Regions from separate parts of the Rummeliibacillus sp. NPDC094406 genome, predicted to be linked through region 1. Evidence: riboswitches for the same ligand, from Rfam matches in the RefSeq annotation. Region 1 holds a riboswitch; each other region holds the start of a gene.

Region 1 (3,172 bases):
GTGTCATTTGTGATTAAATCTTGGATCAGTTCTACATAAGTTTTGTAACCGATGATAAAATCACTATCCTGAAGCGCTTCCACTGCTCTCGTTGTAATATGTTTAAAATCCCCAGGACCAAAACCAACGACATAAAGTTTCCCTTGTGATGTCATGCAAACCTCTCCTTTACAAATTATTTGTTTTTATCGATTCCTGTAATGGACGCGACCTCTGGATTTAATATCATTTCACCATTTTCCATACGATAAATTGTATGTTGTTCATTTTGTTGCTCTATACAATCTTTTACAATCCCACGGCCAATATCAGTTGTTGATGCTTTGTACCAACTCCCTTGTGGATAAGCAATTACAATGCATGCATCTTTACAACGGCCATTACATCGTGTTCTAGTGGTATGGATTTGTTCATCCATACCTAGTTGTGCAATTTCTTCACGAATTGCTAGCGTAATTTCTTCTGCACCTTTCTTCATGCAAGAACTTCCATTACAAATGAATAAATGACTTTTCATCCCAGATAAATTCCAAGTTGTCATATTCAACCTCCAATTAATTAAAATAAGATGGAGAAAAAAGGAAAATAAAAAACCTTAATTCCAAGAATTAAGGTTTAAAAACTAGATAATTCAGAAAAATAGCCAAATATAAAATGACATTCTGCTCTTATAGTCTTTACCTTTCCCTCCGAAAAGTATCGTACTTCTGTTTTTAAAAGCAGGTTTCCTGGCTTACACTTCATCTTACTCTGATCTCTTCCCAGTCTTCTTCGACCAGTGAGTATGTATCATTTCATCCATGTTACAGTAGCGGGGGCTGCATCGGATTCTAACCGATTTCCCTATTATCCCTTTGTGAAATTACAAGGGCACTTTTAAAATAATATGAAATTGTATAATATAGTAAAATTAAAAACTGACATAATCATATACTATTTCCAGACAATTTGAAATAGATTTTTTTATTCAAGTCCATTTTACAGAACGTTACTGTTGAAATTTATGCACAATATTTCTAAATACTATATTAGTTTATCTTTTTTAAGACAATCTTTCTTTTGCAAAATTTCTTTGTAAAAAATATAGTAGTATTGGAAATATAACCATGCTACACTAGATTAGTAATCTAACAATTCAATAAACTTTATGGTGCTAAATATTGAGATTTAGCTGAAAAGGGAAGTTTGTGAAATACAAACGCGGTCCCGCCACTGTAAAGACGAGTTATGTTTTTCTATGCCACTGTCAACGATGGGAAGGTAAAAACATAATGAAGACTCTAAGCCAGGAGACCTGCCATAAAGTGTGGATTTGTATCAGCCTACGAGGATAGGTGTGAGTATAGCTATGCTTTTTTGCAAAGCATTGTTTTACTATTCGTTAACACTTCTTCTGTTGGAAGAAGTGTTTTTTTATGTCCTGTTTGGTTTATTAGGAGGTGTATCTCGTTAATTCACGAACAATTGAATATAAAAATGGAGGAAAGATTAAATGATTAAGTTTAAGAACTTAGTAAACTGGAAGCTAATATATTTCCTATTAGCACTGTTGATCATACCAAAACCTGCATTCGCCATGCACATTATGGAAGGTTTTTTACCCGTTGAATGGGTAATTTTCTGGTGGGCTGTTACCATTCCGTTTTTAATAATTGGATTCCGTTCTATTAGAAAAACGATTGCAGAAAACCCAGAAACAAAAATGATGTTAGGCTTATCAGGCGCTTTTGCATTCGTATTATCTGCATTGAAAATTCCGTCTGTTACAGGAAGCTGCTCTCATCCTACTGGTGTTGGCCTTGGTACTGTTTTATTTGGGCCGTTTGCAATGAGTATTGTAGGTTTTATAGTACTTTTATTCCAAGCTTTGTTGCTAGCTCACGGTGGACTAACTACTTTAGGTGCTAATGCTTTTTCAATGGCAATCGTAGGACCACTTATTTCATATGGTGTATTTAAGGGTGTTACCAAAATAGGATTCTCATTTTCTTGGGCAGTGTTTTTAGCTGCTGCACTTGGCGATTTGGGTACCTATGTTGTAACATCTATCCAATTAGCACTTGCTTTCCCATCTGAAGTTGGTGGTTTCTTTGCTTCATTCACTAAATTTAGCAGTATTTTCGCTCTCACTCAAATTCCTTTAGCAATTAGTGAAGGTATTCTTACAGTTGTGATTATGAACTTCTTACAAAAATACAATTTAGCAGAATTAAAAGCTTTGAAAGTCTTTAAAAAAGGTGCTGAACAATCATGAAAAAAAATATAATATTAATCGCGATGGTAGTTATATTGGCTGTTCTGCCACTGTTCTTCCAAAAAGGGGCGGAATTTGGTGGATCGGATGATCAGGCTGAAGCAGCAATTACGAAAATTGATTCTTCCTATAAACCTTGGTTCTCAAGCATTTGGGAACCGCCAAGTGGCGAAATTGAAAGTTTATTATTTTGTTTACAAGCTGCTATAGGTGCTGGTTTTATCGGCTATTTCATCGGCTTCTCACGTGGAAGACACAAAAAAGAAGATAGTAAAGAAGGCAAAGGTAAGCATGTTACTCATTGATCAATATGCTTATATCAATCGCCTAGTAAAGACGCATCCAGTAGAAAAAATCGTTTTATCCTTTTTTCTATTATTATTTTCATTAACCGTAAAAGATGCGCTCATCTCACTCATCACATTTTTTGTTATGAGTTCACTTACAATATTGGTAGCTAAAATTCCATGGCAATATTATTTGAAAATGTTATGTATCCCTGGCGTTTTCCTGATAAGTAGTATGATTGGTATTTTACTATCGTTTACCCGACACCCTGAGCTTATTCATACTGCAATTTGGCAATTTCAATTGTTCGATTGGTCTGTTTATATTTCATCACAAAGTGTCAAAATGAGCATTCAGTTATTCTTTTCTGTGTTAAGCAGTATAAGTTGTTTATATTTTTTAACTTTAACAACACCGGTACATGATTTAATGCAAGTATTAAAAAAATGTAGAGTACCTCAATTATTAATCGAATTAATCGAACTTACGTATAGATTCATATTCGTTTTTTTAGAGAAATCATTTGAAATTTTCCAATCACAAAATTCAAGACTTGGATATCTTTCAATTAAAAGAGGGTTGCATTCTTTAGGAATGCTTATTTCTTCTTTATTTGTCCATGTTTTTCAG
Region 2 (3,172 bases), 320 kb from region 1:
GCGAACCGACGAGCCTCCTCGCTACGCTGTGGGGTCTCTATGGCTCGCGTTTCCGCAGGACTCTGAATGCACTTCACTGAATTGACCTCGCCGATCGTTTTGATCAAACTTTTTCACAAACCTACAACCATGACTGGAAATAGATAGTTGGGATTTTGTTAGTAATCAATTGAAATGATATGAATTAAGTAAGTGAATGGCACCGGTTATTAAATCTCCATTCCCACTTCTTCAAAAGTCGGCATATTTTTCATCATGCTACATGCTGCTTCGATAATTGGGAAGGCTAAAGCTGCTCCAGAACCTTCACCTAGACACATGTCCATCATTAACATCGGTTCTTTGCCTAAAAGTTCACTGGCTATTATTCCCCCTGGTTCTTCAGTGGCATGTGAAGTTATAAGATAATCCTTCACATTTGGTTCAATAGAAGCTGCGATTAAAGCTGAAACACTGGAAATTAAACCATCGACTACAACAGGTACCCGATTCGCTGCAGCTGCAAGCATAACGCCAGCCATTCCGGCGATTTCTAGTCCCCCGACTTTTGCCAGCACATCAATACCATCAGCTGGATTGGGTTGGTTTGTTGCAATGGCATTTCGAATGACATCTATTTTATGTGCTAATCCACCTTGCCCAAGCCCCGCGCCTCTACCTGTAATTTCTTTCGGATCGCAATTGGCTAAAACAGATAATATCGCTGTACTTGGTGTCGTATTGCCGATGCCCATTTCGCCTGTCCCTAGTAAATTAACCCCATTTTGTATTTCCGTTGTGGCAATTTCAATACCCACTTCTAAGGCTTTGATCGCTTCATCTCTTGTCATAGCAGGACCTTTTGCCATATTGTCTGTTCCTTTTTTTATTTTTCGGATAATGACTCCAGCATCACTTGGGATGTCTTCTTTTACTCCTATATCAACTGTCACAATTTTAGCACCTGAAACCTTTACGATTGTCCCGACACCTGTGATTCCTTTTGCAATATTTAAAGTTTGTTCAAAAGTCACTATTTGTGGATTATTCGTAACGCCTTCTTCATACACACCGTGATCCGCTGACATCACAATAATTGCTTTTTGGTCAATTGAAGGAAAACTCTCTCCAGTAATACCTGAAAGTTGTATTGCGATACTTTCCAATTTCCCTAGACTTTTTGGGGGTTTGATCAGGTTGTCCACTCTATGTTGAGCCTTTGCCATCATTTCTTGATCCAAGTCTTCAATTTTTTCAATAGTTTGTTGTAATAAGTTCATTTTCATCTCTCCCGAATAAAATTAAAAGCCTGCAGTTTATTTGCATTACAAATAAACCGCAGACTTTTCCATCATCTGTTCTATTCAAGTAATAAGGCAGGTCTCCTGGCTCGGGGTCAACATTTCATCAGCCTTCCCAGATAAAAATATCCAGTGGCATTTCTGATCAAACTCCCCTATACAGTGGCGGGTCCGCTGAAGACTTTCACTTCATTCCCTATTCTCCTTTTGCTAAAGGCACCTTATACTTTTATTGAATTTTCTATTAATTATATTACTAGGGAATTAGTTAGAAAGCAATAGTACTTATTTTTGAAATTCAATATCTCTAGCTTTGTTGTAATTCTTTTTGTATAATCTCTTTTATTTTTTCATTCCCCATTACACCAATAGTGAAAACATTCGATTTTTCAGAATAAATAAGCCTAAAAGTTACTCCATTTTTCAATTCTATTTCTAAAAAAATTGGTTCGTCAGTATAATCGACATCTTTTACTATTAAATTATCCCATGCTTCAATAAATTCTTTCCTGGATGAAGACGAAAAAGTATGCAATCTTCTTCCATCTTCTGTACTTTCAATGTAAATATTTTGGACATATTCTTTTAGCGGATACAATTCTTTTGCTGTTTTAGCTTTTTTGTTCTGATGCGATACATACACCTTATTATCTGCTAAAACGAGAAAAGATGATGGATATCCATTTACTTCATAAATAGCTGTTCCTTTTTCAATAAAGGCAGCATCTCCGTTTTTCATCTTATGATTATTACACGCATTATCAGCCATTTTATAAAGAACTTCGCCTATTTTCTTTCCCTTTTCAACATTCAAATTACTGCTTTCATCAGTTGGTTCCGGAAAATGGTGCTCATATTTTATGCCATGAATCATTAACACATCTACCCATTCTATTATGGCATCAGGACATTTACCAAAATAACCTATTGGCTTACTACAAGAAGCTAGAAACGTACTAAGAATAATTATTACAAGGACACTTTTAAGTTTCATCATTTTCCTCCTTGTATATTTATTGGTATTACATTCCCTCTCGCAAATTTACCTTTATCTTTATTTTATTGTAACATATGGTAATAACCTTGATAAATTCAACAAATATTTTTCTATTTATGTATGATTAATTTAAAAACTATTAGAAGCTTGGATACTCATGTGTGACATAAAAAGTTAGCGGAGGTGGAAAATGATTAAATCTCTTGGTCAAAAAATTCATATCATTGGACCTGTAGGAAGTGGAAAAACAACGATAGCGAAAAAAATCGCTTTAATTAATCAATGTAATCATTTTGAATTAGATAACATCGTTTGGATTCGTTCAGAAAATGGTGATATTCGTCGCTCAGAAAATGAAAGAGATTCAATTTTACAGCAAATCATAGAAAATCAAAAATGGGTTATTGAAGGTGCACATTATCAGATGTGGACATCACCAAGTTTAAAATCAGCAGACAGTATTATCTATTTAGAGCCTTCGTATTTCACTAGAATGTATAGAATCAATAAACGATTTATAAAACAACTATTGAAAATTGAACAAGCCAATTATAATCCTACATTTAAAATGCTGAGAAAGATGTTTGAGTGGAGTAAATTCCACGAAAAAAAGGGCAAACATTTAATCCAAGAAACGCTTAATCAATATCAAGATAAAGTGATTTTGATAAAATCAAAAAAGGATTTAAATAGGTTGTTAGAAGAGGCAATTTCATAATTCAAAATTAAATTGTATATCCAGAAAAATATTCGTGTTTTTAAACTAGAAAAGCATTATGAAATTGACTCAGAATACTAGTTTTTTTATCTTTATTTAGTATAAAATACAAAATATATAAAATGAAACATTTGTAATGAAACTGTAAATTCCACTTGCCAAGCCTTTCATATCAAG
Region 3 (3,172 bases), on a different contig from region 1:
TCATTTCCGTTTGCATCTTTCCCCATTCTTTTATAAGTGTATTTTTCCTCAGTTACTTCTGTTAACTCTACAACACTTTGTGTTCCTTTAGATTTAGATTTGAGAATACGAAATTTTCCACTATTCGTGATAAAGAAAGTTCCATTATCGCGGCTATCTTTTGATGTTTTATCATAGAATTCGTATCTCGATGTTTTATCGTCATATTTTGCAAGGGCAATGAAGTTTGTGTTTTGTTGTGTTAAATCATTATTATTTTTATCATATACTTTTGTTCCTTGCCAAGTTGTACTTCCGAGAATCTTTGCAATTTTTACTCCTGTATTTAACGTTGACTCTTCAATACCCTTTACTTCTGAATTAACGGGTATTTTTGTTCCATTTTTACTACCTGTAGTAATATCTTGTTTACCGAATCCTTGCCATTGACAAGCAGATAAAATTAACATATTTACTAGGACAAGTACCATCAATACTTTTTTCATATTTCAGCCTCCTTAATTTACTACCAGTACCAATGTTACCAATTTATAGAGTTTTAATACTTCTCATTCAACCTCTTTGAGTATTGTGGCGATAATCCAGCTGGAGGTATAAAAAATATAAAAAAGAGAATGATATGTTGAATTCTATTTTGGGAGGAATCATTATGAAAGTTGTTGCAATTGTAGGTAGTATCCGAAAAGATTCATATAACAAAAAACTAGCTGAATTTGTAAAAAAACATAATGCAGATAAGTTTGACATGGAAGTCTTAACTTTAAATGATTTACCTATGTACAATCAAGATAACGAAAATGATCCACCGCAATCTGTTGTAGATTTTAAAGCGAAGGTAAAAGCTGCCGATGCGGTACTTTGGGTAACACCAGAGTATAATGGGTCCATTCCGGGAGTATTGGGTAATGCAATCGATTGGCTATCACGAGTAGATCAAGTCATGATTGGTAAACCTTCTTGGATTATGGGTGCTTCGATGGGAGTATTGGGAACTGCGAAAGCACAAATGCATTTACGCGACATTTTATTTTCAATAGGATTATCATCTCCAATACTAATAGGCAATGATGTATATATTGGGGCTGTGCACACGAAATTTGATGATTCAGGAAATCTAACAGAAGAAGGAACGGTTCAATTTTTAGATAAAATAGTTGGTAACTTTTTAAAGTGGATGAAACAATATTAATTTATGCATGATAATCGTGAACAGCAGTAAAATCTCCTAGAAGAGAAGCTAACTGCTGTTTATTTTATATGTAATTTGTTATTTAGAGAAAAAACAATTGCCAAAACTTATCTTTCACAAAAACCAAATATTCGGTATAATGATAAACAATTCAATATATAAAGAAGTACGGTTCTCGACATATACCAAATGTTGAGTGAAAAGGGAAATCGGTGAAAATCCGATGCGGTCCCGCCACTGTAAGTGTGAGCAACTCGTAAACGGCCACTAAAAAGAATTGATTTTTTGGGAAGGCACGATGCGCGATGAACACAAGCCAGGATACCTGCCGAACTCAGATCACCAAATAACTACGAGGATAGAGTGGGTGCTAGTGTACTTGAATATACTGGAATCATGATGCCTCTCAAAAATACGAGAGGCATTTTTTATGGAGGAGGCATTTTTGTGAAAAAAATTTGGCAACTGGGTTTCTTACTAACAATGGCGTTTGTTCTACTTGTTGGATGCAATCAAAGCGAAACTCAAAAATCATCAACTGAAAAAAGTGAAAAGACTACTCAAACTACGGACAAAACAGCTACATACCCTATGACAGTAAAAGATGCGCTTGGGAATGAGGTAGAATTAAAAGAAGAACCGAAAAAAATCGTATCACTGATCCCAAGTAATACAGAAATCTTATTCGCACTAGGTTTAGACGACAAAATCGTTGGTGTAAGTGATAACGATGATTATCCAAAAGCTGCTACCAAAAAAGAAAAAGTAGGCGATATGCAGAAAATTAACATTGAAAAAGTACTAAGCTTAAAACCAGATGTCGTATTTGCACATGAATCGAATGCAAAGTCAATTGAATCGGGATTACAACAATTGAAAGATGCAGGGATTACCGTTTTTGTCGTAAAAAATGCAACAAACTTTGAAGAAACATATGACACCATCAAACAAATCGGTCAAATTACAAATCAACCACAAAAAGCGGATAAAATCGTTGCTGATATGAAAGCGAAAGTAAAAGAAGTACAAGATAAAGTAGCGAATGTTAAACAACGTACTGCTTTTGTTGAAACATCAGATGTACCTAATATTTACACAGCAGGTAAAGATACATTTATGCAAGAAATCTTCAACTTAGCGAATATAAAAAATGTTGCGGATGATCAATCAGGTTGGTTTAAAATTGATCCAGAGCAAATTGTCAAACGTAATCCCGATACTATTATTGTGATGGAAGATTATGTTCCAAATATCGTAGAGAAAGTAAAAAAACGTCCAGGCTTTGACAGTATTACTGCTGTTAAAAATAACGCAGTTGTGCTAGTAGATCAAAATTTAACAGCTCGTACAGGTCCTCGCCTTGCTGAAGGGTTAGAGGAAGTAGCGAAGGCTGTTTACCCAGAGGCGTTTAAGTGAAAAAGATCATAGTCGGTTATATCGTAGCTGTAATCATCCTATTGATGAGTATATGGCTCGGTATTTCCGTTGGTTCCGTAAAGGTGCCAATCAGTACGTTATGGAATATTGGAGTGGATGAAACAGCAACGAATATTTTATGGAACATTCGAATGCCTAGAGTAATTTTAGCAGGACTTGTTGGAGCAGCATTAGCCGTTGCAGGAACTGCCTTTCAAGGATTGTTAAAAAATCCACTTGCAGATCCATACACGTTAGGAGTGTCATCAGGTGCCTCAGTAGGCGCCGTGATGACGCTCTTTTTCAGTATTTCAACCCCTATTTTAGGTATCTTCACATTACCAACTTTCAGCATGATAGGGGCGCTCTTTGCAATGTTTGTTGTTTTAGGGTTTGCTAAATTAGTCGATCGTACGATGAAAATGGAAACCCTTATTTTAACAGGGATTATTGTGAGTTCTTTTTTAAGTTCCGTGATATCATTGATGATTGCCTTAACAGGAGAAGAACTTCGCCAAATTATTGATTGGTTAATGGGTAGTGTATCGATGAGAGGATGGCCATATA
Region 4 (3,172 bases), on a different contig from region 1:
CCAAATGTACCAAGGCCAATTCCACGATAACGTGCATTCGTATGAGCCGCTTGTTTTACTGGGATTGCATTTAAATCAATCACATTATCAAGCATACGTACTTGAATTGGAATTAAGCGTTCTAATACATTTGCTGGTATTGCTCTACCCAAGTTAATAGAAGATAGATTACATACAACAAAATCTCCTGGTTTACGGCGAGTGACGATCATATCATTTTCAAGTTCTACTGACTCAAATTCTGTTGGTGACATATTTTGTGCGATTTCTGTACACAAATTAGATGAGTAAATCATGCCTTTATGTTTGTTTGGATTTTTACGGTTAACCTCATCACGATAGAACATAAATGGTACGCCTGTTTCTAACTGACTGCGCATAATTCTTTTCATAATATCAATTGCTGGTACGGCTTCACGTGACAATAAAGTATTTTGCACACATGCTAAGTAGTTTGCACGGAATGAACCTTCGCCGCGTTTTTCATCATAACAATCTTCTAATCCAAATCCCATAAGGGAACGTACTTCATAAGGGTCAAACAAATACCAATCATCACGATTTTCTACTGCTTCCATGAAAATATCTGGTAGACATACACCTGTGAAAATATCATGTGCACGCATGCGTTCATCACCATTATTTAATTTCAAATCAAGGAATGAAAAAATATCTTTATGCCAGACATCCAAGTAAACCGCAATCGCTCCTTGACGTTGTCCAAGCTGGTCTACCGATACGGCTGTATTATTTAATTGCTTGATCCATGGAATTACACCGCTAGATGCACCTTTAAATCCACGAATAGACGCACCACGGCTACGGACTTTACCCATATATACCCCAATACCACCACCAAATTTAGAAAGTGTCGCAACATCTGTATTGGAATCGTAAATACCTTGCAAACTATCATCTACTGTATCGATAAAGCAGCTTGATAATTGTCCGTGTGTCTTTCCGGCATTTGATAATGTAGGTGTTGCTGTTGTCATATACAGATTACTCATCGCCCAATAAGCTTCTTTTACTTTTTCAATACGATCTTCTTTTTCATTTTGCATTAACGTCATAGCAATGACCATCCAGCGTTCCTGTGGTAGTTCAATTGGCGTTTTATCAAAATCACGTGTCACATATCGATCTATTAATGTTTTTAGTCCTATATATGTAAAAAGTTCATCCCGTTTTGACTCTATTGTGAAGGCCAGTTGTTGTAGTTCGTCTTCTGAATAAGCTTCTACTAACACCGGATTATAGAGACCTTTTCCAACTAGTTTATGTACTTGTTCTGGAAATACTTTATAGACATCTTCTACAGTAACTTGTCGCTCAACAGCAGCTTTTTGATAGATTTCCATTAGTAATAGACGTGCAGCAGCAAATGTCCAATAGGGTTCGTTTTCATCTAGAAAGCTTAATGCATCTAATGCTAGTGCTCTAGTCCATTCTCCATCTGCCGCATCAGGATGTTTATGCACAAAACGTTCATGCTTACGTCGTAAAGGACTCATTTCCTCTTTGCCAAATTCAGCCTCTAATCGCTGCAATACTGTTTCTTTTTCATCTATTATTGTTACCATATCGTCGTCTCCTTTTTACACAAAATAAAAGCGACTGTTCGCCTTCATCGGCAGAACAGTCGCTCTAGTTGAAATGGAAACAAAATCACAGCAAAAAAATTCCACATAACAGTGAATGAATGTGCTGCAATTATTTGCCCCCACTTCTCAACCCCCGAAGAAAGTGTCGCAAAACGAAAATTTGGCAGGTCTACTGGCTTGTGTTTCATCCATTTTGTCATCCTTCCCAAGCATTGCTCAGTGGCTTTTTGACAAATGTCCACACCTACAGTTGCGGGGACAGCTTCGGCATTGAACCGAATTCCCTTTTACACCATTGCTGGTACCAATTATCGTCTTTATACTATATATTGTGTTTTTATAATATATATAATCTAACATATTGTGTTTGTCTTAGACAAGCAGAATTGCACAATTAAAGAAAAAGAACTACCAAGTGAACATATATTTTTGAATATACTAGATTCTTAATTATATTTGTTCTATATCAAATAGCTTTGTAGCATACCCAATAGCTGAGGAAAGCTGCCCTTCATAGGCATTTTTTTAAAGCGACTCCTATTGACAAGATTATTTCAATACCAATTTTTCTTTTTTATTGAATCTCTAATCTTCGTAATCTTTATTACTTAGAACATCTCCAGTTTTTGCATCGATTTTAATTGCGTATTGATATGTGTCATCTTTAACTTCTACATCATATACCGAAAATGGTTTGGCCCCACCCGCATAAAGTGTTCGCCCGCAGTGGAAATCAACGGGTTATATTTATCTATCTATATATTGTAAAAGAAAAAAGTCTGTAGACAAACTCGAAATTCTTCGAGTTTGTCTACAGACTAAAGAACCTTTAAGGCCCTTTTTTCTTACATAAATACGATAATAGCAAGTACGATTGCCAATACTATACGATAAATCGCAAATGGAACTAATTTTACTCTTGATACTAATTTTAAGAAGAACTTAATTGAAATAAGCGCAAAGACGAATGCACTGATAAAGCCAGTTACATAGAAGCCCATGTCGCCGAAATTAATTTGATCCCAGTGTTTAAGAAGTGATAAAAGACTTGCACCTGCCATAATTGGTACTGCCATGATAAACGTGAAATCTGATGCTGTACGGTGGTCTAAACCAAGTAATACCCCACCGGAAATAGTTGCACCAGAACGTGAAAAACCTGGCCATAATGATAAGCATTGAATTAGGCCGATTTTAAAGGCTTGTGCATAGGATAAATCATCTAATGAAGTAACTTTCGGTCTCTTTGGTCCAAATTTATCTGCTATAATCATAAATATTGCTCCAACGAACAGACTAAAGATAACGGGTTTAATACCAAATAAATGACTATCGATAAAATTCTCTAATAATACACCTAATACACCTGCAGGAATTACGCCAATAATAACATGTAATAAATTGAATCGATGATGTGGTTTTTGCCCTTCTATTTTATATAAACCAACAAGGCTCAGCATTCGTTTCCACATGACCACAACAACAGCTAGGATGGATCCTAACTGAATAACAATTTTAAATGTATTCGCAGAAGCTTCCCCTAAAAACTCTGGCGTTTTCAACCACAT

Evidence for each region. Region 1 has a riboswitch for cobalamin ahead of ACIQ4I_RS01870 (energy-coupling factor ABC transporter permease). Riboswitches for the same ligand answer to the same signal wherever they lie in the genome.
Region 2: another riboswitch for cobalamin. It lies ahead of cobT (nicotinate-nucleotide--dimethylbenzimidazole phosphoribosyltransferase); the one in region 1 lies ahead of ACIQ4I_RS01870 (energy-coupling factor ABC transporter permease).
Region 3: another riboswitch for cobalamin. It lies ahead of ACIQ4I_RS14425 (ABC transporter substrate-binding protein); the one in region 1 lies ahead of ACIQ4I_RS01870 (energy-coupling factor ABC transporter permease).
Region 4: another riboswitch for cobalamin. It lies ahead of ACIQ4I_RS14910 (ribonucleoside-diphosphate reductase subunit alpha); the one in region 1 lies ahead of ACIQ4I_RS01870 (energy-coupling factor ABC transporter permease).

The regions. Positions count from the first base shown of each region.
Region 1 is NZ_JBIWGZ010000001.1:380,402-383,573, reverse strand. It holds gene cobJ (precorrin-3B C(17)-methyltransferase) at 1-155, opposite strand, end outside; gene ACIQ4I_RS01875 ((2Fe-2S) ferredoxin domain-containing protein) at 176-541, opposite strand; cobalamin riboswitch at 702-893, opposite strand; cobalamin riboswitch at 1,132-1,316, shown strand; gene ACIQ4I_RS01870 (energy-coupling factor ABC transporter permease) at 1,493-2,254, shown strand; gene ACIQ4I_RS01865 (energy-coupling factor ABC transporter substrate-binding protein) at 2,251-2,559, shown strand; gene cbiQ (cobalt ECF transporter T component CbiQ) at 2,546-3,172, shown strand, end outside.
Region 2 is NZ_JBIWGZ010000001.1:56,049-59,220, reverse strand. It holds gene cobT (nicotinate-nucleotide--dimethylbenzimidazole phosphoribosyltransferase) at 210-1,259, opposite strand; cobalamin riboswitch at 1,338-1,519, opposite strand; gene ACIQ4I_RS00255 (hypothetical protein) at 1,588-2,274, opposite strand; gene ACIQ4I_RS00250 (P-loop NTPase family protein) at 2,468-2,995, shown strand.
Region 3 is NZ_JBIWGZ010000005.1:132,490-135,661, reverse strand. It holds gene ACIQ4I_RS14435 (DUF4822 domain-containing protein) at 1-485, opposite strand, end outside; gene ACIQ4I_RS14430 (NADPH-dependent FMN reductase) at 650-1,189, shown strand; cobalamin riboswitch at 1,342-1,536, shown strand; gene ACIQ4I_RS14425 (ABC transporter substrate-binding protein) at 1,637-2,605, shown strand; gene ACIQ4I_RS14420 (FecCD family ABC transporter permease) at 2,650-3,172, shown strand, end outside.
Region 4 is NZ_JBIWGZ010000005.1:239,800-242,971, forward strand. It holds gene ACIQ4I_RS14910 (ribonucleoside-diphosphate reductase subunit alpha) at 1-1,583, opposite strand, end outside; cobalamin riboswitch at 1,750-1,927, opposite strand; gene ACIQ4I_RS14915 (undecaprenyl-diphosphate phosphatase) at 2,450-3,172, opposite strand, start outside.